One region of the Glutamicibacter sp. M10 genome, then DNA from elsewhere that is predicted to be linked to it. Evidence: predicted binding sites of a transcription regulator. Region 1 holds the regulator's gene; the other holds the start of a gene.
The links. The regulator Rex, encoded in region 1, represses fermentation and respiration genes when NADH is low (regulators of the CRP and FNR family bind a similar motif). The targets are predictions, from matches to a motif close to CTTGTGAANNNNTTCACAAG.
Positions count from the first base shown of each region.

Region 2: a site for Rex is predicted at 1,330-1,349, ahead of N6V40_RS12225 (glyceraldehyde-3-phosphate dehydrogenase). Genes of this name have one in related genera too.

Region 1 is NZ_CP104918.1:1,487,052-1,510,180, forward strand. Features, by position in the region: partial or broken gene N6V40_RS07280 (acetoin utilization protein AcuC) at 1-818, shown strand, start outside; gene N6V40_RS07285 (ArsR/SmtB family transcription factor) at 913-1,356, shown strand; gene gdhA (NADP-specific glutamate dehydrogenase) at 1,514-2,857, shown strand; gene N6V40_RS07295 (helix-turn-helix domain-containing protein) at 3,114-3,338, shown strand; gene N6V40_RS07300 (30S ribosomal protein bS22) at 3,477-3,575, shown strand; gene N6V40_RS07305 (HAD family hydrolase) at 3,677-4,078, opposite strand; partial or broken gene N6V40_RS07310 (HAD family hydrolase) at 4,144-4,482, opposite strand; gene N6V40_RS07315 (glutaredoxin family protein) at 4,545-4,790, shown strand; gene N6V40_RS07320 (redox-sensing transcriptional repressor Rex) at 4,857-5,492, shown strand; gene N6V40_RS07325 (hypothetical protein) at 5,594-6,385, opposite strand; gene N6V40_RS07330 (histidine phosphatase family protein) at 6,564-7,226, shown strand; gene N6V40_RS07335 (TlpA family protein disulfide reductase) at 7,231-7,854, shown strand; gene N6V40_RS07340 (cytochrome c biogenesis CcdA family protein) at 7,863-8,618, shown strand; partial or broken gene N6V40_RS07345 (cytochrome c biogenesis protein ResB) at 8,714-10,245, shown strand; gene ccsB (c-type cytochrome biogenesis protein CcsB) at 10,238-11,302, shown strand; gene N6V40_RS07355 (PLD nuclease N-terminal domain-containing protein) at 11,582-11,986, opposite strand; gene N6V40_RS07360 (DUF4229 domain-containing protein) at 12,040-12,330, shown strand; gene N6V40_RS07365 (1,4-dihydroxy-2-naphthoate polyprenyltransferase) at 12,472-13,356, opposite strand; gene N6V40_RS07370 (AMP-binding protein) at 13,432-14,559, opposite strand; gene N6V40_RS07375 (1,4-dihydroxy-2-naphthoyl-CoA synthase) at 14,587-15,549, opposite strand; gene N6V40_RS07380 (MFS transporter) at 15,726-17,141, opposite strand; partial or broken gene N6V40_RS07385 (thiolase family protein) at 17,503-18,725, shown strand; partial or broken gene N6V40_RS07390 (enoyl-CoA hydratase/isomerase family protein) at 18,728-19,520, shown strand; partial or broken gene N6V40_RS07395 (3-hydroxyacyl-CoA dehydrogenase family protein) at 19,523-20,394, shown strand; gene N6V40_RS07400 (serine protein kinase RIO) at 20,473-21,375, opposite strand; gene N6V40_RS07405 (tyrosine-protein phosphatase) at 21,516-22,247, shown strand; partial or broken gene paaZ (phenylacetic acid degradation bifunctional protein PaaZ) at 22,332-23,129, shown strand, end outside.
Region 2 is NZ_CP104918.1:2,481,757-2,484,528, reverse strand. Features, by position in the region: gene N6V40_RS12235 (YaaA family protein) at 1-766, opposite strand, end outside; RNA gene rnpB (RNase P RNA component class A) at 955-1,309, shown strand; gene N6V40_RS12225 (glyceraldehyde-3-phosphate dehydrogenase) at 1,513-2,772, shown strand, end outside.

The sequences.
Region 1 (23,129 bases):
GTTCGAGCAGTGAACTTTGCAGGCGGCATGCACCATGCGGCGCGAAGAAAAGCCAGCGGTTTCTGCATCTATAACGACGCTGCCGCAGCGATCCAACGCATGCTCGACCGTGGGGTGCAACGGGTTGCCTACATCGATGTTGACGCTCACCATGGGGATGGCACCGAATCAATTTTTGGGATGACCCAAGAGTACTGACGATATCCATCCACGAATCTGGCCTGTCGTTATTTCCTGGAACAGGATTCGCCAACGATATTGGCGGCAAGCAAGCCGAAGGCAGTGCAGTCAATGTGGCGCTGCCGGCCATGACCGGGGATTCCGGATGGATGCGCGCCTTCCATGCGATTGTTCCCCAGCTGGTTCATGCCTTCAAGCCAGAGATTATCGTTTCTCAGCATGGTTGCGATGCCCACCGTGACGACGACATGACCAACCTCAAACTCTCCGTGGACGCGCAACGTCAGGCCGCTTTGGATATTTCCCAGCTGGCCGATGAGGTCTGCGAAGGTCGATGGTTGGCCACCGGTGGTGGCGGCTACAACGTGAGCGCAGTGGTCCCGCGTGTGTGGACTCATCTGACGGCCATCGTCGCCGGGAAGCCCGTGCCGCTAAGAACATATGTCCCGGAGACTTTCCGACGATATGTTTTGGAACGATACGGTCGTGCCACCCCGTACCTGATGGGTGATGACGCCCAGCTGTGGTGGCGCAACTGGGAAGTCGGCTACGATCCAGCCGATCCAGTGGACCGCACGATCATCGCGACTCGCAAGGAAATCTTCCCGCTCTTTGGACTCGACCCCTGGTTTGACTGAGCCTTTGAACTTCATCGGTTAGGCAATTGCCGTGAATTTCACCGTGGATAGCCCGGCGAAATCAATGGCCAGAAGGTCATATGCCGTTAGGGTTATGTGTGTGGCAATTGATGAAGTGTTCTCGGCTTTGGCAGAACCAACCCGACGCAAAATTATTGAAGCTCTCAAAAGCGAACCGAAAGCGGTGGGCGCTTTGGTAACCGAGCTGGAAATTTCCCAGCCCACGGTATCCAAGCACCTGAAGGTATTACGTGAGGCGCAGCTGGTGAGCATGGCCGCTGCCGGGCAGCGCCGTATCTACAGCATCGATACCTCCGCGCTAGAGCAGCTTGTTCGTTGGTGCGCCGATCTGCTGCCAGAACAAGTACTCGAAGAGCAACAAGAACTCCATGAATCTGAAGCGGGCACTGAGCTGGCAACAACCGCCAACCCCACTGCGCAACAGATTGGCCGCAGCGTTGGCCGAGGCCTGGAACAAGTTACTGGACGTGCTCAAGAATTCTTGGAGCGGCTTCCGCGCTTTGGCCGCCGTCGCTAAGTGATCCCCAGTTTTCAAGTTACGGTTGTGTTTCTGGTTTTTAACGGCAAATTTTAGCTCGGTGTGTTCTCCATGACACTCTCGAAAGGGGGACAGTGTCGCCACGGGTAAGTTTCCCAGTGCGCATGTTCCTGCCCCGTTTGATGAGGAGAGAAACTTGGATACGCACTTAACAACGATTCGTGATGAAGTTTTCCGTCGTAACCCCGGAGAATCAGAATTCCACCAAGCGGTCACCGAAGTATTCGACAGCCTTGAAGCTGTATCGCTCAAACATCCCGAATATGCTGAAGCAGCGATCCTGCAACGCTTGTGCGAACCCGAACGACAGATCATTTTCCGTGTGCCGTGGGTTGATGACCAAGGTCGAGTCCAAATCAACCGAGGCTTCCGCGTTGAGTTCAACTCCGCATTAGGCCCGTACAAGGGTGGACTGCGTTTCCACCCCTCGGTGTACCTAGGCATCGTCAAGTTCCTAGGCTTTGAACAAATCTTCAAGAATTCCCTAACCGGTATGCCTATTGGCGGCGGCAAGGGTGGGTCTGACTTTGATCCACGGGGAAAGTCCAACGGTGAAGTTATGCGCTTCTGCCAATCGTTCATGACCGAGCTGTACCGTCACATTGGCGAATACACCGATGTGCCTGCCGGTGATATTGGCGTGGGCGGCCGCGAAATCGGCTATCTCTTCGGACAGTACAAGCGCATTACCAACCGATACGAATCTGGCGTCTTGACCGGCAAAGGACTGAGCTGGGGCGGCTCGTTGGTTCGCCCGGAAGCAACCGGCTACGGGGCCGTGATCTTCACCCAAGAAATGCTCAAGACCCGCGGCCAGTCCTTCGACGGGCAACGGGTGATCATCTCGGGATCCGGCAACGTGGCCATTCACGCCATCGAGAAAGCTGCCAACCTAGGTGCCAAGGTCGTGACCGCATCGGACTCGGCCGGCTACATCGTTGACGAAGATGGCATCGACCTAGAACTGCTACGCCAGATCAAGGAAGTTGAGCGCGGACGTATTGCCGAATACGCACAACGCCGTGGAACCAGCAGGGTGCACTACGTTGAAGCTGGCAGCGTGTGGGACGTTGCTGGAACCGTCGCACTGCCCTGCGCAACGCAGAACGAGCTGGATGAAAGTGCCGCGAAGAAGATGGTGGCCGCAGGAACCATTGCTGTTGCCGAAGGCGCCAATATGCCAACAACCGCTGCTGCAACCTCACTCTTCCAAGAAGCCGGGGTGCTCTTTGGCCCAGGTAAGGCAGCCAACGCAGGTGGCGTGGCAACCTCAGCGCTGGAAATGCAACAAAACGCCAGCCGTGACTCGTGGAGTTTCGAACACACCGAGCAGCGTCTGACCGAGATCATGGTGGGCATTCACGACCGATGTGCGACAACCGCTGACGAGTACGGCATACCAGGCAATTATGTTGCCGGTGCCAACATCGCTGGCTTTGTGAAGGTAGCGGACGCCATGCTGGCCCAAGGCGTCATCTAGGGGAATCCTTTGATTACGACTCGCGTGTCACAGCCGGTTGTATTGGACCGTGGCTCGCGAATTGTCTCAATTAAGCAACAAAATTTTTGATTCAGATGCGCCCTGAAGTGTTGCGTGATGCGAAAGTTACCAAAGTGCGATTAGACTAGGACAAAGCGAACGTGAACCTGATCGCCGATGTTGATCCAAAGTCGTGTAAGTTCACCTTCGCTAGTAACGCGACGAAATAGAGATCAGCGTCAGGAGAATATCCCGCATGACGGATAGACAGAATTTTGCAGGAGCCCGTTTCATGACGGTAGCCGAAGTGGCTGACATGATGCGTGTTTCCAAAATGACGGTTTATCGGCTGATTCACGCAGGCGATCTGCCTGCCGTTCAGTTCGGTCGCTCCTATCGTGTACCGGAGAACGCTGTCGAATCCTACCTAAGTGCCGCGGCTATTGATCCGCAGCACGGTACTGGTTCATACGGCCGTTAGTCCGCACGATGGTCAGAGCATGACCGAAAAGCGGGTAATCTATTAAGGAACGTTTAACGTCCGGTCAACCTTGTCCTTTTGCTTGCGTGCAAGCAGATATTTTGGGTTGACGCATTTATTAGTTTGTGAGGAACCATTATGGGCTCTGTTATCAAGAAGCGCCGCAAGCGTATGTCCAAGAAGAAGCACCGTAAATTGCTTCGTAAGACTCGTCACCAGCGTCGCAATAAGAAGTAAATCTACTTCGAGCACTTTGCCGCTAGGCAATCATCGCCACCGATATGCAGTTGAACTGCAAACGGTGGCGATTGCTTTATCCAGAAGTAACTAACACCCTGCTAAGAGCCGGAACGGCGCAGGATAGAGCGCCTAGCGGCCCACAGCGCACCGATGACTCCGGCTGCTCGCAGGCTGAGCTTGGCGGCTCGTTGGCCGGTGCGGAAATCGTAAACTTGCCAGCCTCTGCGCTTGGCGTAGGCACGTAACCGAGCATCCGGATTGATGCACACAGGATGGCCAACGGCTTCTAGCAATGGAACGTCATTGTAGGAATCCGAGTAGGCCCAGGAACGCGAAAGTGAGATCCCGCGAGCCTTAGCCAGGGACCGAACAGCTTGCGCTTTTTCGGCTGCGTGAAGAATTGGGCTAGCCAACGCCCCGGTGTACAAACCGTCCTTACTTTCCACCACGGTGCCCAAAGCGCCGGAAAGATTGAGCCGATCCGAGATGACATTCGCCACTTCCAGGGAGTGGCGGTGACCAGCCAGACTTCGCGACCTACATGCAGGTGCTGACGGGCAATGGCCACGGTCCCGGACCACAGCTTCGGTTCGATGAACTCGTCATAGATCTCGTTGCCGATTTGCTCAATTTCGGCCACCGGGATTCCGCGCACCATCATCAACGCACGGTCACGAATCTGATGGATGTCGCCCAAATGCTCGCCACGGGCGGCATAGCGCAGTTGTTTCAACGCGAACCATAGGATCTCGCGGAATTGGAAGAATTTGTGTTCACGGAGTTTGCGCGCCAGTAGATAAAGCGAGGCACCGCGAACCAGGGTGTTGTCCACATCAAAAAATGCGGCGACGGTACCCGATGCCGGAGCTTGAGACTGCGTGGAGTCAAATTCTGAGGAAGACATTTGATCCAGTTTATTTCATCTTAAAGTTCAAGCGTGGTTACGGCTCGTGAGATTATGGACAGGTGAGTACTTTGCATCAGATTCAACTGTTGGTTAGAAAAGACTGCCACCTTTGTCACGCCGCTCGGCAGACAGTGGCAGAAGTGACGGGCCGGTTGAATATGGAATTTTCTGAGATAGACATAGATCAGAATCCTGATCTGTTGGCAAAGCATCATGAAGAGGTTCCAGTGCTGTTCATTGACGGACAGGTCCGAGACTTCTGGACCATCGATCCACAACGGCTTGAGCGTCTGCTCACCAACTAGCAGTTGCCACAAACATGAACATGCGCGGTGCTCGCTTAGCCCATTGGAAAGTGCAGGGGAACGAAGATGTCTGAGCTTGAAGCTCGTGTCCTGCCTGAAGCCACCTTGGCTCGACTCACTCAGTACCTGCGGGCGTTGAACACTCTCGAAGCCCAAGGGCGCGAACGCACCAGCTCCGGGGTGTTGGCCAAAGAGGCTGGGGTGAACCCCTCAATCTTGCGTAAAGATCTTTCATGGCTCGGCTCCTATGGAACGCGTGGAGTCGGTTATGTCGTGCGAGAACTGGCTGAACACATCAGTCGGACCTTGGGGCTGAACCAAGACTGGAAAGTAGCGATTGTCGGTGCCGGTAACCTGGGCCGCGCGTTGAGCGGATACGCGGGTTTCACTTCGCGTGGCTTCAACGTCAAAGCCATTTTGGATGTTGACCCTGCCCTAATCGGTGACAAAGTCGGTGAACTGACCGTTGAGTCAATAGCTGATCTTGCCCAAGTAGTAGCCCGCGAAGAAATCAATATTGCGGTGCTAGCGGTCCCTGGTGATGCTGCTCAAGATCTCGTTTACGTACTTGCTGAAAATTCCGTGCGATCGGTGCTGTCTTTTGCCCCGAAACCTTTAAAGGTTCCAACCGGCATGAACCTACGCCGTGTTGATCTGTCGACAGAATTACAGATTCTGGCTTATCTGGCCGTGCAAGGCTAACCAACTTTTAGCAATAAAAAAGGCGTTGCCTGTTTTTGTCAGTGATGACAAAACAGGCAACGCCTTAGCTATTTGCCCTGAAGTCAGGGCGCTACAGCTGTTTACCGGTAACCGGCGCGACGAGCCATGCGACGGGCTGCAATGTATTCGGATGATGGACGAAGCCAAGCAAAGACCACACCAGCAATGCCAAGCAATACACCAATGATGTAGACCGCGCTCAGGACACCGGCCTGGGAGTCGCCGTACATGCTGATGGCGGACACGGTTGAGAACATGCCGAACAGTGACAGTACAGCCAAGATGGTAGCGATGATGCGCATCGCGCCCACACCACGGCCTACAAAGAAGCCCACCAAGAAGTACAGAAGTACCGAGATGATGGCACCAACAATGCTGATGCCGGCCACTACCGAGCTGGCCTGTGCCATGAACGCTTCGGGGCTGTTCATCATCTGCTGCAGGGTTGGGTCGTTAGCCATTTCAGGCGAACTTTCCATCTGCGTTTTTAGTTCTGTCTCCACCGCTGCCCACTGGGAAGCAACCATGTTGGTGAACAGATTTGAGGTGGAGATCATCCAGCTAGCAATCGCACCGACAACACCCGAAAGCAGAATCAAGATAAAAGCAATCTGCAAGGTCTTTGGTCGGGTTGCTGGAGGCTGAACTGCGGCGTAGCCACCCTGGGTAGGGAACTGGTTGTAGCCAGCAGTCATCGGAGCTTGTGCGTAAGGATCTTGCCCGGCTTGCGGGTTCTGACCGTATGGGTTTTGACCGTACGGGGAAGGCTGCTGTGCATACGGGTTTTCACCGTAAGGGTTCGGATTTGAACCTTGAGCGCCGGACTCAGGATTGTAGGGCTGGCCGGGTTGATTCGGGTCGTAATTACTCATGATCCATCATCCTTTAGGGGTCAACTTGTTGTTGTGTTCAAGACTAGTACTCGGCGCTGTGAGCTACCCCATCCAAAAGGATGGTTTTTCTATATGGGAATCCCATGCATGGGCTGTGAATAGTTGATGGTGGACACAATATGACTATTTTGCACTGAACATTTGAGACACTGGAAGTATGCCTTTATCGACCGTCCATTTGTTGCGCCACGGGGAAGTTTTCAACCCTGACCGTATTCTTTACGGACGGATCCCCGGCTACGGGCTCTCCGAGCTGGGATTCAAAATGGCTGATGCGGCCGGCGAATTTTTCGCTCAGCGTCAGGCCGAGGGAGCCAAGGTGGTTCGCTTGGTTGCTTCGCCATTGATCCGTGCCCAGCAAACCGTTGCTCCCACCAGCCACGCCCTGAACCTGCCGATTCGCACTGATGACCGTGTCATCGAAGCCGGTAACAAACTTCAAGGCCTGTCCAAGGTCGCCGAGCACCTTCGTCAGCCGAAGTTCTGGCCATTGTTGGTCAACCCACTCAAGCCATCATGGGGCGAACCTTATGCGCAGCAGGTTCAGCGCATGCGTGAAGCCATGGATGCGCATCGTCGCGCTGCTGTCGCCGAACACGGCGAAGGCGCCGAAGTGATCATTGTTAGTCACCAGCTTCCTATCTGGGTCACTCGCCGAGCAGCCGAGAAGAAGCCGTTGTGGCACGACCCGCGTCAGCGCGAATGCACGCTGGCCTCGGTCACGAGCTTCGACTTTGAAGGGGACGAATTAGTCTCCGTGCGATACACCGAACCAAACCCCGAGCTACTGGCCGGCGCAGCGAATATTCCTGGAGCCTAAGCAAATGACTGATCCTGTGCCAACCCCGCGCAATCTGAGCCGACGCACCATGCTGCGTTCGTTGATGCTTACCGCCGCGATCGTTCCTTTGGCTGCCTGTGGCGCCAAGGAAGATACGTTGACTGCGCAAGCAAACAACGGCGATGGGAAAAACTACATTGCTGGCGACGGAGCTGTGCAGGAATACGTAGCATCCAAGCGCAGTGAACCAGTAGAGATCACCGCGACCACGTACCACGGCACCGACGTTGACTTCAGCAAGTGGGAAGGCAAGCCAGTAGTGATGAACTTCTGGTACGCCGCCTGTGCGCCATGCCGTATCGAAGCTCCAGATTTGAAGAAGTTGGCCAACAAGTTTGGTGACAAGGTGGAGTTCATTGGCGTCAACGTGCGTGATGAAGCGGAGGCAGCCAAGGCGTTTGAACGCACCTTTGACCTTCCTTATGAATCAATCCAAGACACCTCTGGCGATATTCAGCTAGCTATGACCAAGTACGTGCCTTTGCAAGCCGTTCCTTCCACCCTGGTCCTAGACCGCAAGGGACGAGTGCGCGCCCGCGTTATTGGTGCAGCGGATCCGGGCACTTTGAAGTCGCTGATCGATACTGCTTTGACCGAAGAGTTGTGAGCTAGGCATTGACCTCAAATCCATTTGCCGACATCGTCCTAGACGGGTCGTTATTACTCGCGTCGCCGGTAGCGGTGTTGGCGGGATTAGTATCATTTCTTTCTCCCTGCGTTCTGCCACTGGTTCCCGGATTTCTTGGCTACGTCACCGGTCTGACCGGAGCGGATCTCAAAGAACACCGACGAGGCCGGGTAGTCCTTGGAATCTTGCTGTTTGTTCTTGGATTCTCCGTAGTTTTCATCGCAGCTGGCGTGCTGTTCAGCCAGGCGACCGCCTGGTTAAAATTTAATGGATCTTGGGTCACCCAGATTCTGGGCATTGTCGTAATTTTTATGGGCATCGTCTTCATGGGCGGATTCTCATGGATGCAGCGTGACCGTAAGATCCATAAAAAACCACCAGCCGGGCTATGGGGTGCTCCGGTCCTGGGCCTGACCTTTGGTCTAGGCTGGGCACCGTGCATCGGCCCAACCTTGAGCGCGGTACTAATAATGTCTACCGGTGGCGGAGCCAACGTCGCACGAGGCACATTGCTCACGGCGTTCTACTGCCTAGGACTAGGGTTGCCGTTCATCCTGATAGCCCTTGGACTACAGCGCGGAATGCAGGCATTAGCGTTCTTCCGCAAACATCAGGTATTCATCATGCGTTTTGGCGGCGCAATGCTCATGGCCCTCGGCGTAGTCATGGTGACTGGCCTATGGGGCACTTGGGTGTCAGAACTGCAAAACTGGTTTGCCAATGAAGTGAGGTTGCCAATTTAATGGCGAAAAAACAACGGAAGTCCAAAGGCACCCAAGACGCACCCGCATTAGGGTTTGTCGGTACCCTGCGGTGGATCTGGACTCAACTTACATCCATGCCAACAGCGTTGTTCTTGCTGTTGCTATTGGCTGTTGCTGCTGTACCGGGATCGATTTTCCCGCAGCGTCCCTCGGGGCCAGAAAACGTCGTAGGCTACATTGACCAGCACCCGGTGGCCGGTCCATGGCTTGATCGCTTCCAGATGTTCAACGTCTATTCCTCGGTCTGGTTCTCAGCGATCTACATTCTGCTGTTCATCTCCTTGGTTGGCTGCATCATTCCGCGTGTGCGTAAGCACGCGCAAGCACTGCGTACTCCACCACCACGCACTCCGGCTCGCCTGAACCGTTTGCCGCAATATACTTCCTACGAGATTCTCGAAGGTGAGTCGGATACCCCCGATGATGACCAAATCATTGAGGACTCCTACAAGATCCTGAAAAAGCGTGGTTATCGAGTAGAACGCCGCGAGGATGCGACGGGACGTTCGGTAGCAGCAGAACGTGGTTACGTTCGTGAAATCGGCAACCTGATGTTCCACATCTCGTTGATTGGTGTGCTGGTTGCCGCCGCCGTGGGTGGGGCCTTCGGCTACACCGGACAGCGTGTGGTTGTTGAGGGGAGACCTTCGTTAACTCGCTGGTTGCCTACGACTCGTTCACTCCGGGAACCGCGTTTAATGCTGACAAACTTCCTGGTTACTCGGTGAAACTCGATAAATTCGACATCGTCTTTGACCGTGAATCAGAGGCACATTTTGGACAGCCGCTGGACTTCACCGCGCACGTGCAGGTCCGTAAGACTGCGCAGTCAGAACCGGTAAAACAAGACCTGAAAGTGAACCATCCGCTACGTATTAATGGCGCGGATGTTTACTTGGTGGGCAACGGCTATGCACCGGTCATCACCGTGCGTGATGGTAAAGGCAACGTTTCTTACTCGGGTCCGGTAGCTTCGGTTCCGCAGGACTCCGTTTACACTTCAATCTTCGTGCTGAAGGTGCCTGACGCTAAGCCCGATCAGCTGGGCTTCCAGGGATTCCTACTTCCTACCGCGCTGGTAGATGAAAAGGGATTTGGTATCTCGGGAGATCCTAACGCGATCAACCCGCAGCTGCACCTGAACTCCTTCTACGGTGATCTAGGCCTAGACAATGGCAATCCGCAGAACGTCTTTGTGCTGGATACCGCGAAGATGAAGGCACTGAACAGTCGCGACCTCGACGCCGGTGGTATTCGTCTTGAAGCTGGCCAGACCTACGATCTTCCAGATGGCAAGGGAAGCATCACCTTTGATGACCTCAAGCGCTACGTAGCCTTGGATGTGAACTACGACCCGGGCAAGCTGCCAATTGGTATCTTTGCGGCTCTGGCTCTCATCGGACTTGGCGTCTCGCTGTTTACTCCGCGTCGTCGTGTCTGGATCAAACTGGTGCAGGTTGATGGCAAGCGTAGTATCGAATATGCGCTGTTGGCCCGTGGCGAAGACCCACGACTGGAACGCGAAGCTTCAGAACTACAAAAAATCTTTGACAAGGCTTGGCCATTGGCAAGCCAGGAGCAGAACCAAGGAGCAGTAAATGGGTAACGCTGGGGCATTATCACCAATTAATGAATCGCTGGGTGAATACAGCCAGTTGTTCATGCTGCTGGCAGCCATGGTCTATGGCGTAGTCTTCATCATCTTTGCTCTTGATTTGGCCAAGACAAACAAGTCCATTACCGAGATGGACTCTGCTGCGCTCAAGCGTGACGAAGAACTGCTCGTTGGTGCTGGCAACGTTGTTGCTGGAAGCAATCGCAAACGCCGCGGCGAAAATAGCCGAGCAGATCACATCAGTGAAGAGATCGTCTCGGACAAGATGACCTACACCAGCTTCTCGGCGAAGCGCCCCATGGCGCGCATCGCCGTAGTGCTGATGTGGCTTGCCGCTGCGCTTCACGGTTTCGCTGTGGTTTCCCGTGCTCTGGCTGCTCACCGTGTGCCATGGGGCAACATGTACGAGTTCCTCACCACCGGTGCATTCCTTGTTGCCTTGGTGTACCTGATCATTCTGATCATCAAGGACCTGCGCTTCATGGGTTCGTTCATCTCTGGTCTGGTCACCTTGATGCTGTGTGCAGCTACCATCGGTTTCCCTACTCCAGTAGGTCACCTGGTGCCAGCGTTACAGTCGCCATGGATCGTCATCCACGTTTCCATTGCAGTGCTTTCCTCTTCACTGTTTGCCATTAGCTTCGCCATGAACGTTTTGCAGTTGCTGCAGCACTCGCGCATGAACCGTTTGGCTTCAGGTCTTAGCGACAAGTTGCCATTCATGCGCGTAGTACCTGGCGCAGGTGCACTGGAGAACTTCGCCTACCGCATCAACACCATCGCGTTTGTCATGTGGACCTTCACCGTGATGGCTGGCGCCATCTGGGCCGAAGCAGCGTGGGGACGCTACTGGGGCTGGGATCCAAAGGAAGTCTGGTCCTTCGTGATCTGGGTTGTCTACGCAGGCTACCTGCACGCCCGCGCTACCGGTGGCTGGACCGGCCCACGTTCAGCATGGCTGTCGATTATCGGCTTCCTCTGCGTGGTCTTCAACTTCACCATCGTGAACATCTTCTTCAACGGACTACACTCCTACGCGGGCGTCTAGACCCCGCAGCAATACACAAACGGCGAGCGACACCCATCAGGGGTATTGCTCGCCGTTTGTCGTTGGCGGATCATTCTGGGCCTTGAAGGGCGCTGGGCTCGGCACCTTGTTCCCAACTGATCTGAGCTACCCAACTGATCCACGCTACTCATCTCAGACCACGCCAGCCGAGCAACAGGTACAACAAAGCCCCGGCCTCCGTGAGCGCCACGCGAGGGCGCGGTAACGGAAATGTCGGGGCTTGTGTTCTACGGGCCGTGAGTAGGCCGCTACTGGCTTCTAGGACTTGGTGTCCGGTGAATCAGTGTCGGTGTCTTCTGATTTAGCCGGTGGTTCAGGATTAGTATTCTTTTGAATCTTGCCCTGATCTTTGAGTTCTTGCTCACGAGCCTTAGTATCTGCTTCGCGTTGTTGCTGTCGGCGCCAGACTTCTAGCTGACGCAAAAAGTCCTCATCATCATCGGGGGCAGTTTGTTGCCCTGCTGGTTGGTTTGCCGAGCTTTGAGGTCGTCCAAGAACGAACCACAATACGGCACCGATCAGCGGTAAGAGGATGATCACTACGAACCATGCGGGCTTCGGCAAGGAACGTATCAGATGCCTCGGCGCACGGCTGCATTCGATCAAGGTGTAGATCATCAAAGCGACCGAAACTACTGCTGCGAATATAAGGAGACGGACCATGTAATCATTCTAGTGATAATCGAGTTCACAGGTTCATCGGTAAACTTGAAGTTATGCAGTTTCTGAAATATACAGCTCTTCGCCTGGGCATCTTCTGCGCAGTGTTCCTTGGTCTTTCGTGGGGTCTGAACTGGCCTATCTTCGTTTCCGGAATCATCGGGCTGATCTTCGCGTTCGCGGTAGCCTACTTGTTCTTTAATAAACTTCGTCTAAAAGCGAACGAGGACGTGCGTAAAGCTTTTGCTAAAACCTCGGCAAGTAAGACGCAGAAGCAGCTGGACGATGAAGCTGTCGAAGATGAATTTGATGAAGATCAGCGACGCAATCACCGAACTGCAGAATAAACGTCAACATAATTTGCGTGCTCGGTAACTGAGTTCTTAACTCCAGTGACCTTTTGAGCAGAAAAAGTCTTGGCTCATCATTTCCCGCGAGGGCAGTGATGAGCCAAGGCTTTGGTGATTAAGCGCTAAATACCCGGTGGGCTAGAACCAAGTCTGCAAGATAATGGCCAGCGCAAAGAGCAAGGCATAGACCATGTTCAGCATGCCGGTCTGCTTGAGAACCTTAACCAGCTTGGGAAGCTCGTGTTCACGCAGCATCAGCAACGATGGTGCGATAGCTGGGATGAAAGTAAGCAGTAGCAACCACAGCCAAGGGAAAGTTCCGGTAGCTAGCAGTGGCAACAAGATCGCTACGGCAATCATCAACACGTAGCTCAGACGGGCATTGTGTTCGCCGAGGCGCACAGCCAAGGTAATTTTCCCAACCTCTTTATCGGTGGGGATGTCCCGAACGTTGTTGGCCATGAGTAGCGCGCAGCCAATCAAACCGGTACCAATCGCACCCAATATGGAGGTCAGTGGCAGTTCATTGATCTGAGTGAAGGTCGTGCCCAGGGTCGCTACTAATCCAAAGAAGATGAAGACGTAGATATCACCAAGGCCGCGGTAGCCATAAGGATTTTTGCCACCGGTGTAGCCCCACGCAGCAAAAATGGCTGCCACGCCAACTAGCAACAACGGCCATGATGCGGAGACGACCACCAGGGTCAGGCCCGCAATAGCTGCCAGGCCAAAGCAGGCGAAGGCGAGGTTGCGTACGTTCTTCGGGGCAGTGAGTTTGGAGCCCGTAAGACGGAATGGGCCGACACGATCATCGTCAGTGCCGCGGATTCCATCGGAGTAGTCGTTGGAGTAGTTAACGCCAACCTGCAACAGCAAACCGACTATCAACGCCAGAACAAAACGGACCCAGTGAAGGGTGCCTGTTTCGCCCACTGCGGCCGCGGTGCCAATAACTACCGGGGCGATGACGATAGGCAAGGTGCGCAAACGTGCACCGGAGACCCATTGGGAAAGTGTGGCCACTTTCAGTCCTTTCGGGGCAAAAGAAAAACTCGTACCCTCTAGTTTCCCGCGAATGGGCGGGCAAGGCGAATCGAGTTAGTTGCGCGCACCGAGTTCATCAATGATCAGCTTGCGGTCGAACTTGCCGTTGGGCAGTTGTGGCAACCCGTTAGGGTAGTGCCGAACATACTTTGGCACGGCTTCTTTGCCCAAGGTTCGGCGCACCGCGTCGAAGGCTGCCTCGGTTTTGGTGGGTCCGCTGAAAGCTAAGCCAACGCTTTGACCCCACTGCGGATCAGGCACTGAAACGACCAAGGTTTGGGTGAAGAATTCTTCCAGGATGCCCTCGATCTTGGAAGCTGAGAGCTTGATGCCACCAGAGTTGATCACGTCATCCACGCGCCCAACGATGCTTAGTCGCTGGCCCTGAACAGAGCCCAAATCATCGGTAACGTACCAGCGGTGTCCATCGTGTTCTACAAAGTGCTCTGCGGTGGCCTCTGGGGAATCCACGTAGCCATCGGCCAGCATGGGGCCAGAAACCCAGATGCGAGAATCGTGTTCGGCCAGCTGCACGCCGGGCAGTGCGCTGCCGTTGTACACCAATCCACCCGAGGTCTCTGAAGACCCATAGGTTTGGAAGATCTTCAGTCCGTGGTGTCGAGCGTTGACGAGCAAGTCCTTGCTGGCGCGGGCTCCGCCGAGCAAGATGGCGTCAAAGCGTTTGAGCGCGGTCAAGGTAGCCGGATCAGCGTCATCAAGCAGGCGAGCTAGCTGGGTTGGTACCAGCGAGGTGAGGCGTCGCTTTTCAACCATCTGCTGTGCAGCCTGAGTGAACGAGGAAGCTGAAAAACTACCCGACAAATCCATGACCACAGGTTTGGTTCCGGCGAACAAGGAGCGAGTCAGCACGCTGAGCCCGGCCACATAATGCACCGGCAAAGCCAACAACCACTGGCCCTCAAATCCTAGGTACTCAGCAGTGGCCTGCGCACTTGATGCCAGCGCCTCAACACTGAGCACCGTGCGCTTGGCCCGACCAGTAGAACCGGAGGTGCGCACCACCGCCATGGGTTGTTCAAAGCCGGGCAGATCCTGCTCGGTGAGGTATTCGATGCGCCAGCCTGAGTCGCTGCTTTCGTCGATGATGACTTCAACAGCCGGGCCATCGTCGTTAGCGACGTTGGCCAGTGCCGAGAGCAGTTCCTGAAGCTGTGCGTCCATAGTGGTTCCTTGTGCCGGTGCCAGTGATTAGAAGTAGTACGGGTAGTTGGACCAGTCAGGGTCCCGCTTGCCCAAGAACGCGTCGCGTCCCTCTACGGCTTCGTCGGTCATGTAGGCCATGCGGGTAGCTTCGCCGGCAAAGACCTGCTGACCGGCCAGTCCGTCATCAGCCAAGTTGAACGCAAACTTGAGCATGCGGATGGCTTGCGGGGATTGCTTGGCGATGTCCGCTGCGTATTCCAATGCAACTTCTTCCAGACGCTCATGATCAACTGATTCATTAACCGCGCCCATGCGTACCATGTCATCTGCGGAGTATTCGCGGGCAAGGAAGAAAATCTCGCGGGCAGTCTTCTGACCTACCTGGCGGGCCAGCAGCGCCGAGCCATAGCCAGCATCAAAGGAACCGACGGTGGCGTCGGTCTGCTTAAACTTGCCGTTTTCTTTGGAGGCGATGGTCAAGTCAGAAACTACGTGCAGTGAGTGTCCGCCACCCGCGGCCCAACCGTTGACCACGCACAGGACAACCTTGGGCATGGTGCGCATCAGGCGCTGTACTTCAAGAATGTGCAGGCGTCCGGCGCGGGCAGGGTCGATTGACTCGCGGGTCTCACCCTCGGCGTAGCGGTAGCCATCACGGCCACGGATGCGCTGGTCGCCACCGGAGCAGAAGGCGTGCCCGCCATCTTTGGCTGATGGTCCGTTGCCGGTGAGGATGACGGTGGCCACATCACTGGTCATACGGGCGTGATCCATAGCGCGGTAAAGCTCATCAACGGTGTGCGGGCGGAAAGCATTGCGCACCTCGGGACGGTCAAAGGCGATACGGACCGTTGGTAGGTCGCGAGTGATTTCGCCGTAGGTATTGCGCTCTACCTGACGGTGGTAGGTGACGTCGGTGAAGTCGAATCCTTCAACCACGCGCCAGCGCATTGGATCAAAGACGTCGGAAACCTTTTCGGGCAGGGCTGAGCTGTTCTGGCTATTCACCCTCTAAATGCTAGTACCTTGAACCTGTTTGCGCGGACTGTGGCGCACAAACCGATGGTTTTGAACGCAGTGAATCTCGGTGCCACAGCGAAGGGGCTTGGGAATTAGCCAAAAATTGACTGAAACCCAAGCCCCGCACGGTTGGTTGACGATAGGCGTCTAGCGTTAGTTCTTCTTCACTGGTCCTTCTTCACCGTCGCTAGAATCCCGGTGTCGTGGGCATCAGGGATCTCGGTGCCTCGTAGGGAGGCGCCCGCGGTTTCCGGCATGTACTTGATGGCGATCATGCCAATGACGCAGGCGATCATCATGTAGACCGCAGGGAAAAGTAGGAAGCCTGTGGCATCAATGGCAGCCTCATTAACGATGGCCGCGGTTCCGCCAAAGAGTGCGGTAGCAATGTTGTAGGTGACCGCAAACCCGGCGAAGCGAACATGTGAGGGGAACATGGCCGGGAACGTGGCAGTAATCGTTGCCAACTGCGGAATGTACAACAGTCCGAGTACCGCAAAGCCAACGATGGCCCAGCCAAAGCTTTGTCCCATGAGCCAGAACATTGGTACAGCCAGAACAAATAATCCAATGACCGACGTGTACCACATGGGTCGGCGGCCCACCCTGTCAGAGAGTGATCCAGCAAAGGGGATGACTGCCATCATGGCCACCTCACCGATCAAGATAGTGGCCAATGAAGCCTTGGAATCCAGACCTAACTGAGTTTCCAGATAGGTCGGCATGTAGCTGAGCAAGGTGTAATTCACGACGTTCAGTGCAATGACCAGCCCGCTCATGGTGAGCATTGGCTTCCAATAGGTCATCACTAATTCTTTGAGTGTGCTCTTCTGCTGGGTTTCTTCGGCTTCTTGCATCTCCTGGAAGACTGGGGTGTCTTCCAACTTGCTTCGCAAGTACAAACCGATCAGGCCCATCGGTAATGCGAGGAAGAACGGGATGCGCCAGCCATAAGCCATCATGGATTCTTCGCCCAGGGTGATCTGCAGCAGAAGCATGATTCCAGTGCCTAAGGCGAACCCGCCCAGTGTGCCGAACTCAAGGAATGATCCAAAGAAGCCACGTTTGCGGTCCGGGGCATATTCGGCCATGAAGGTTGCTGCGCCACCGTATTCACCGCCCGTTGAGAAGCCTTGGACCATGCGAAGCAAGACAAGCAAGATCGGTGCAAAGACACCGATGGTTTCAAAGGTTGGAAGTACACCAATCAAGAATGTCGCAAGAGACATCATAATGATGGTCAAAGCGAGGATCTTTTTGCGTCCCAGTTTGTCCCCGAGTGGACCCCAAACCAGTCCGCCCAGTGGGCGAACCAGGAAGGAGAGCGCAAAGGTGGCCAAAGCCATGAGTGTGCCGCCCTCGGAAGGGAAGAAGTGTGCGGTGATATAGGTGACGGCTACCGCATATACACCGTAGTCGAACCACTCGGTCATGTTACCCATGGCGCTGGCGGCGGTAGCTTTACGAATTTCTTGGCGTCCGGCGGTGGTATTGATGTCAGGGCCGATGTCATGAGACAAATCGGGAGAAAAAGAATCGGCAGGTGTTGCGTGGTTGGGTTGGCTGTCATCCGGTGGCATAACTGCTCCGTTGCTCTTCAGCTTTTCGTCGACCGGACGCCCAGGGGATACCTCGTTATATTGACCCTGGGTGACGGTCCACGATCTGGGCAGGTGCCCAGAGTCGGTCAATCTCCACAGGCTACGTCAGGAGAATTCGAGATTCAATGTTTGACATGGATTTGTTTGTTTAGACGCTCTGTGAAATTTGCCAAATAGGTTCACGTTCTTGACGGCGAGTGAACCTTTCTGTGATTCTATTAGTGAACGAATGGTCGGTAAGTTTATGCGGTGGTTTGCGCCACCGCGAAAAACATCTTTCCGGACCCTGACCCCTGAGGTTCAATAAGTGGGGTTGGCCCCGGAGTACAAAGGAGTATTCATGGCTGAGGCATATTTGGTGGGCGGAACCCGTACTCCTGTGGGGCGTTACGGTGGCGCGCTGAGTCCGGTACGCCCAGATGACTTGGCAGCCATCACTATTTCTCAGCTCATCAAAGCCTCAGGCATTGACCCAGCAGCGGTTGATGAAGTGATTCTTGGCAACGCCAACGGTGCAGGCGAAGAAAATCGCAACGTGGCCCGCATGGCAGCGCTCCTTGCCGGGTTGCCGGTGAGTATTCCGGGCATTACGGTCAATCGCTTGTGTGCCTCGGGGATGAGTGCCATCACCATGGCCAGCCATATGATCAAGTCCGGAGCTGCCGACATTGTGATTGCCGGCGGCGTCGAGTCCATGTCCCGCGCCCCTGGGTAATGGAGAAGCCAGATAAAGCATTTGCCAAGCCCGGAGCCGTTTTTGACACGTCTATTGGCTGGCGTTTTACCAATCCTCAATTTCTCTCCGGTGAGCTATCCCGCGAGGGCAAAGCAACTTTCTCCATGCCAGAAACGGCCGAAGAGGTGGCCCGCGTATACGGCATCTCCCGCGAGGACTGCGACGAGTTTGCCGTACAGTCCCACGCCAAAGCCATAGCCGCCATCCAGGCGGGGCACTTCCGTGACGAGATTGTTCCGGTAATTGTTAAGCACCGCAAAGGTGAAATGGTTGTTGATACCGATGAGGGCCCACGTGAAGGGACAACTCTTGAGGTGCTCGCCGGGCTACGGCCAGTAGTAAAGGGCGGCAGCGTGGTCACCGCCGGCAATGCTTCCTCGCTCAACGATGGCGCCTCAGCAATTCTGGTCGTTTCCGAACGCGCCCTAAAAAAGTACGGGCTGAACGCCCGAGCACGCATTATCGACGGCCAGGCCGTCGGACTGGAACCAGAAATCATGGGCATGGGGCCGGTGCCGGCTACCCGCAAGGTGCTTGATCGTGCAGGGCTAAAGATCGATGAGATCGGCGCCATGGAAATCAACGAAGCGTTTGCTAGCCAGTCCTTGGCCAGTATCCGAGAACTGTCAGTAGACCCAGACATCGTGAACCGCGACGGTGGGGCTATTGCTCTGGGCCATCCGTTGGGCTCAAGCGGTTCGCGCATAGTCATTAGCCTGCTGGGCCGAATAGAACGTGAACTGGCAGGTGCTGAACGCAAACTTGGTGTGGCCACCATGTGTGTTGGCGTGGGGCAAGGTTCAGCGATCCTCTTGGAAGGTGTCTAAACATGGACAACCTGACGCAGAACTTTGACACGATTCTCGTCACTGAAGGTGAAGATCGGCTTTGGGTTCGCCTGCACCGACCAGAGGTGCGCAATGCCATCGATCAGTTAATGGTTGATGAGCTACACACAGTGTGTTCCTACCTGGAAAAAACCCGAAGATCTTGATCCTTGCCGGTACACCGGGCCAAGCGCCCAGCGAGGAAAATCCCAAGGGGAGCAAGGGGATCTTTGCCTCCGGTGCGGACATCTCCCAGTTACGTGAACGTCGCCGCAATGACGCCCTGGCCGGAATTAACTCCGGCATCTTCGAGCGCATCGCCAAGCTTCCCATGCCAGTTATTGCTGCTCTAGACGGATTTGCTTTAGGTGGCGGAGCTGAGTTGGCCTATGCCGCAGACTTCCGTATCGGCACCCCCGAACTTCGAATGGGCAATCCGGAAACCAACCTTGGGATCATGGCTGCCGCCGGTGCGACCTGGCGACTCAAGGAACTCGTGGGTGAACCGCTGGCCAAAGAGATCCTCTTGGCAGGCAAAGTGCTTACCGGCCAGCAATGTCTTCAGGCTGGTCTGGTCACCGAACTGCATGAGGCGGCGGACCTTGATACCGGCGCTGAAGCTTTGGCTGATCGGATTGCCGCCCAAGACCCGCTGGCGGTGCGCATTACCAAGTCGGTATTCCATAGCCCACGTGAAGCCCACCCGCTCATCGATACCTTGGCCCAAGGAATGCTTTTGAATCCCAAGCCAAATTTGATCGTATGCAAGAATTCCTTGATCGAAAGAAGAAGTAACCATGAGCGCAAGTAACACCTTGGCCGCCGGCCAACTTCCGCAACGCAGCGGAGTGCTCGGTGGCGGACGCATGGGCGCCGGTATCGCCCACGCACTATTGATTAGCGGAAGTACCGTGGTCATAGTTGAGCGCGATGATGCCTCGGCGCAGGCTGCTTTTGAGCGAGTAGCTCAGTCCGTGGAAAAGTCCATCGAGCGCGGTGTGGTCAGCGAATCCAAGACCGAGCTACTGCAACGTTTTTCGGTCAGCACTGACTATCAGCAGTTCGCCAACGCTCAGCTGGTGATCGAAGCGGTTCCCGAAATCTGGGACCTCAAGGTTTCTTCCTTGCAAGCAGTTGAGCAGGTACTAGCTGCCGATGCGGTCTTGGCTTCGAATACGTCCTCCCTATCGGTGAGCGGCTTGGCCAAAGAATTAGAGCGTCCGGAAAAGTTCCTCGGACTGCACTTCTTTAATCCGTTCCCGCGTCCACATTGATCGAAGTAGTCATCGGTGAACAAACCGATACCAGCTTGATCGAGGCCTCACGTGGTTGGGTTCAGGCCTTGGGAAAGACCGCAGTGGTGGTCAATGATGCTCCGGGTTTTGCTTCCTCACGCCTGGGGGTAGCTATCGCATTGGAAGCGATGCGCATGGTTGAAGAAGGTGTCGCCAGCGCCGAAGATATCGATAACGCCATGGTGCTTGGCTATAAGCACCCGACCGGTCCACTGAAGACCACCGATATTGTCGGACTGGATGTGCGTTTAGGAATTGCCGAGTACCTGCATGAAACTCTGGGGGAGCGGTTTGCGCCACCGCAGATCCTCAAGGATTTGGTGGCTGAAGGAAAGCTGGGGCGCAAGAGCGGCCAAGGCTTCTATAGCTGGTAGGAAATATCGGCAATTGGTCACAACACTTTCAGTCCCGTCGGTCGTAGCTGACCGGCGGGACTGAACGTTTTAAGGAGCCTAGAACAGGTGGCCTAATAATGAAGCGAACAGCTCATCGGGATCATGCACATGACCCTTGGAAGCAAACCACTCGCAGAGGTTCAGGCAGTCACGATGTAAGAAGTCCATACCGTGCGGATTGCCAGCGAGGTCCACACATTGCGGGACATCGATAACAACTAAGCGCTCGCCGGAGACCAGAAGGTTGTACGCCGATAAGTCACCGTGAGCCACTCCCAGCCGCGCGAACTTCTCCAACGCATCGGTGAGTTGATCCCACAAAGCAGGTAGCCGTGGATCAAAACGCGCAAGCTGTTGAAGTCGCGGGGCTGCGGCGAACGGATCATCTGGGTCGGCAATGAACTCCATCAGGATTTCGGTGCCGTCGATCTGTACTGGGTAGGGCACCGGGATCCCTGCCTCATAACAACGCAAGAGATAGGTCCACTCGGCGTTGGACCACTGCAAAGCTGCAATGTCTCGGCCATAGGCAGAGTTATTGCGGATTGCGCGGTTATCACGGGAGCGACGTGCTGAACGGCCGTCACTATAGGCCTGCGAACGGCTAAATTGCAGGTGGTCGCGACTGCGGTAACGTTTGGCCGCCAGCAGGCTCTTGCGCTCGCCGATAGCACGTTCAAGCAAAAAGACGTCGCCTTCTTTGCCTGTCTTGAGGATGCCTAACTCGGTATCGAGGGCGCCAGCATCTTCAATGAGCCACAGTGGATAGGGCTGAGGACCTCTCAGAGCCTTCTCAACAAATGGCCACGTTGAGTAGCGTTGGCCGGCTGGTGGTTCATCGGTGAATGATTCATTCCAGACAGGCTTGTGCTTGTGGAATTTGAGTTCTGTCTCAGTGTCAGCGGATTTTGACGTGATCAGCTGTGAGCTGGTGGATGGTTCTCCAGCAGGGAAATGCATTGGGGGAAGTCCTTAAGGAAAGAGGTAACTGACCGGGAATAGCGGTAAACAATCATCGTTACCCCTCCTTCAATAGACTGATTGACACTTGTCAATGACTAAGACTCTACAACAGTGAATCAATATGTTGCAATGGGTAAATGAGTCAGGAAGTGAACTATCACAAGCAGGTCGGGGACCTGGCGTGGTCAGGGGCGGTGAATGCGCGACATATCTGCGGAACTTTCTATCGCATGGGTCGCCATGAATGGCTGAGCGCTGAAGGTTGGCAGCAAATGCATGCCGATGGCGTGGCCAAGGTAATTGACCTGCGCAACCCAGCGGAGATTCATCGGCGAGAACATGACCCAGCGGTACCCGAGGTCAGTCTTGCTCGTATTGAACTAGTGAACCTGCCACTGGAAACCCCGGGCAATCAACGCTTTGAGTCCATCGCGGTTCCTTACATGAATCACACCAGTATGTATCGGTTGGTCTGCGAAGAATTTGGCAGCCAGCTACGTGAGGTCTTTGAAAATTTGGCGGATTCACAAGGGGCCACCGTGATTCATTGCTCGGCAGGACGTGATCGTTCAGGACTTATTGCGACGCTCTTGCTTGATTTGGCTGGTCAGGGAAACCAGATTCTGAAGCATGATGAACTTGCGGTGCGAGGCATTAATGAATGGCACCGGGTATCGCCCCGCAAGCACCCGTACGAGAGTTTTCGTGAGGAAGAAGAACTGCGACAGGTCATCAATGAGCGCGCGGTAGCACTGGAAAAATTCTGTACTTGGATTGGTTCAGCGCAGTCCTACCTCGAACAGCAGGGTATGGACCCGGCATTGTTGGAGCGTTTACGAATCTTGGCGAAAGATGACTCATTGATCTGAGGCAGCTTAAGGTGTCCCCGGTCACGCTCTTCCTGATATGGTTTAAGTTAATACTGACCGACCGTTCAGGAAGGAATTGTGTCAATGTCGACAAAACAGATCAGCGCAGTACCCAGCTTCATCGCGGGACAATGGTGGACTCCCGAATCTCAGGGAGGAACCGAGGTTCGCGATGCCAATACCGGAGAGCTGCTGGCCTCGGTAACTAGTGACAAATTGGATGTTTCCGCCGCCGTTGTCTATGGCCGAAGCACCGGGCACCAAGAACTTGCCAAGCTCACCTTGCACGAGCGGGCGTTGAAGCTCAAGGAACTGGCGCTGTATCTGAATGAACGACGCAAGGATCTCTACGAGATCTCGTTCAAAACCGGAGCCACGAAAACAGATTCCATGGTGGATATTGATGGCGGCATTGGTGTGCTCTTTACGTTCTCTTCCAAGGGACGTCGCGAACTACCCAACAACAATGTCATTCTTGACGGCCCCACTGAGCCACTAAGCAAAGACGGCTCATTTATCGGCACACATATCTACACCGCCATGAGCGGAGTAGTGGTGCAGGTGAATGCCTTCAACTTCCCGGTCTGGGGCATGCTGGAAAAATTTGCCCCCGCCTTTATTGCCGGTGTTCCAACCATCGTTAAGCCAGCAACGCCAACGGGCTACCTGGCAGAGGCCGCAGTACGACTGATGCTCGATTCAGGCATCCTGCCAGAAGGATCCTTGCAGCTACTTTCAGGCTCAGCCCGAGACCTCATGGATCATCTGGATTACCGTGACATGTTTGCCTTCACTGGCTCAGCTGCCACCGCAAACAAACTTAAATCCCATCCAAACGTTATCGACGGGGAGTGCGATTCGCGGCTGAAACCGATTCCCTGA
Region 2 (2,772 bases), 980 kb from region 1:
TGAACTGATGGTCTTCGGGGAGCAGAATATTTAGTGCTTGACCCTTTTTGTCGTCCACCAGGGTGGCCTCCCACTTAGATTGAATCAGTTCAAGCAATTCCGTCGCCGTCTTGGGCTCGACTTCTTGCTGAACCAAGAACCGGGCAACTTCGCCGCGAGTGTGTTTGGCGAAGTGCGATACGACCTTCGGAACACCGTTGCGTAACTGAAAAACATTGACGGCCACGCTATTTCCGTTGCTTGGCTTGTAGGCTGCCGTGTAGGTACTTGAGCGTGTGTCGATGATGAGCTGGTTCCCGGCCATCTCGTCCAATACTGGAGTTAATCGTTTCTTCCACCAGCTCCCGAGCCTGCCCAGTGGTTCAAGCTTGGTGGACATAGAAAGTCGGTACGGTGGGATCCGGTCATCAAATCTGACGGCGCCCCACAACGCAGAAATGACCAGAATGCTTTGATCTGCCCGCAGCTTTGCTGGCTTATCCAACGACGCGTAGTTCAAAGCCTCAAAAAGCACACCTGAATAAATATCGTGTGCCCTGGCTGCCGGTTCAGTGTGCAGTGAGATATTGCGAGCTACTTCGTTAGCTAGTGAAGCTCCAACGCCTAAGACTTCCATGGCGTCTTCGCGAGCAGAAACTTGCGCAAGAGAATCGATGACTTGGTGACGATCATCATTTAGTTCCGGAAACGAGAGTGTTTCCAATTCAAACGGAGCACCTTGAGTATGGGCTGTCTTGCCTTCAGAAGGCGGCAACAAAATAAGCACGCCTTCCAGCCTATCGGAATTCAACACTCAACCTTTGTCGATGAAGACTTGCTGATGCTTTGAGCTACGCGTGCATCCAGTGCGTATCAAATCGTTCGTGGTTAGGTATTTTTGGAGAATCTCCGTGTCGGACACCTCGCTCAGCGCGTTACGGCAGGCAAAGTCCCGGGGCTAGAATGGTTAACGAATGGGATGGCCAGACGGTCGCGTGGCAAGCAATTGTCCCGAGGAACGTCCGGGCTCCACAGAACAGGGTGGTGGGTAACGCCCACTCGGGGTAACCCGCAGGCTAGTGCCACAGAAAATAGACCGCCAGGTTTCCTGGTAAGGGTGAAACGGTGGTGTAAGAGACCACCAGCGTCCCGGGTGACCGGGATGGCTTGGTAAACCCCACTCGGAGCAAGGTCAGACAGACTGCGTTATGAGGGCTGTTCGCACCATGCAGTCGGGTGGACCGCTAGAGGCTGTCGGCAACGGCAGTCGTAGATAGATGACCGTCCCGCTTCGGCGCGACAAAACCCGGCGTATCGGCCATCCCATTCACCATATTTTTCCTCACTTCTCAAGTGAGATGATTCACAGATCTTGGTGCCCGGAAAATTTCTGCGCAGTTTAGAATGGAAAATGTACTTAGTACTTACGAGGATGATCCTGTGACCTCGTACCACCGCAAAAGCAATGGTGCTTCCCACGGTGCCAACCGACTTTATGGATCTGCAAGTCGGCTGAATTGGAAGGATTTTCCTTTGACCCAGCAGTCTGTCGTCGCCCAGCAAGAATGGAGCGGGCGCGAAGAGCTCGCCGAGGCCATGATTCCACTGATCGGACGTTTGTACCGCAAGAACAATGTGGTGCCCTCCGTATATGGCCGCAAGCTGATCAATCAGTCCTCAATCGACATCATCAAAGCACACCGCGTTGTGCGCCGCATCGATGGCGAAGAGCTAAGCCTGAAGGCAACCAAAGCAATTCTCGATGAAATCGAGACACTCAATGTTGGCTCGGTCGCCGTTGATCTTGGCCGCTTGAACAAGAAGTTCAAAGAATCTGGCTCCGTTGACCTGAACTCATTTATCAGCAACGAACTGGGCGAAAAGGTCGGCAAGGCCGGCGCTACCGACGCAGAACCAAAGGACGTAGTACTCTACGGATTTGGTCGCATTGGTCGCTTGCTCGCTCGTATCCTGATTGAGCGTGGCGGTTACGGCTTGCGTCTGCGGGCAATCGTTGTGCGCAAGGGCTCGGATGATGACATCGTCAAGCGCGCTTCGTTGCTTCGCCGCGACTCGGTGCATGGCCGCTTTGAAGGTTCGATCACCGTCGACGAGGAAAACAACACCATCCTCGCCAATGGAACACTGATCAAGGTCATCTACTCGAATGATCCAGCAACCGTTGATTACACCGAATACGGAATCAACAACGCGATTGTTGTAGACAACACCGGACGCTGGCGCGATGAAGCTGGCCTGTCCCAGCACCTTGAAGCTAAGGGTGTTGCTCGCGTTCTACTTACCGCTCCAGGTAAGGGCGACTTGAAGAACATCGTTCACGGCATCAACGATTCGTGGATTACTGCAGAAGACAAGATTGTCACCGCAGCATCGTGCACCACCAACGCCATCACCCCAGTGCTCAAGGCGCTGAACGACAAGTTCGGCGTTAACCACGGACACGTTGAGACCGTTCACTCGTTCACCAACGACCAGAACCTGATCGACAATTTCCACAAGGGCGAACGTCGCGGACGCGCAGCTGCACTGAACATGGTGATCACCGAGACCGGTGCTGCCAAGGCTGTTGCTAAGGCACTGCCAGAGTTCGAAGGCAAGCTGACCGGTAACGCAATTCGCGTACCAACCCCAGATGTCTCCATGGCCATCTTGAACCTGACCCTGGAGAACGAAACCAGCAAGGAAGAGTTGAACGCTTACCTGCGTGAAACCTCGCTGACCTCGAACCTGCACAAGCAGATCGACTACATCGATTCCCCAGAAGTGGTTTCC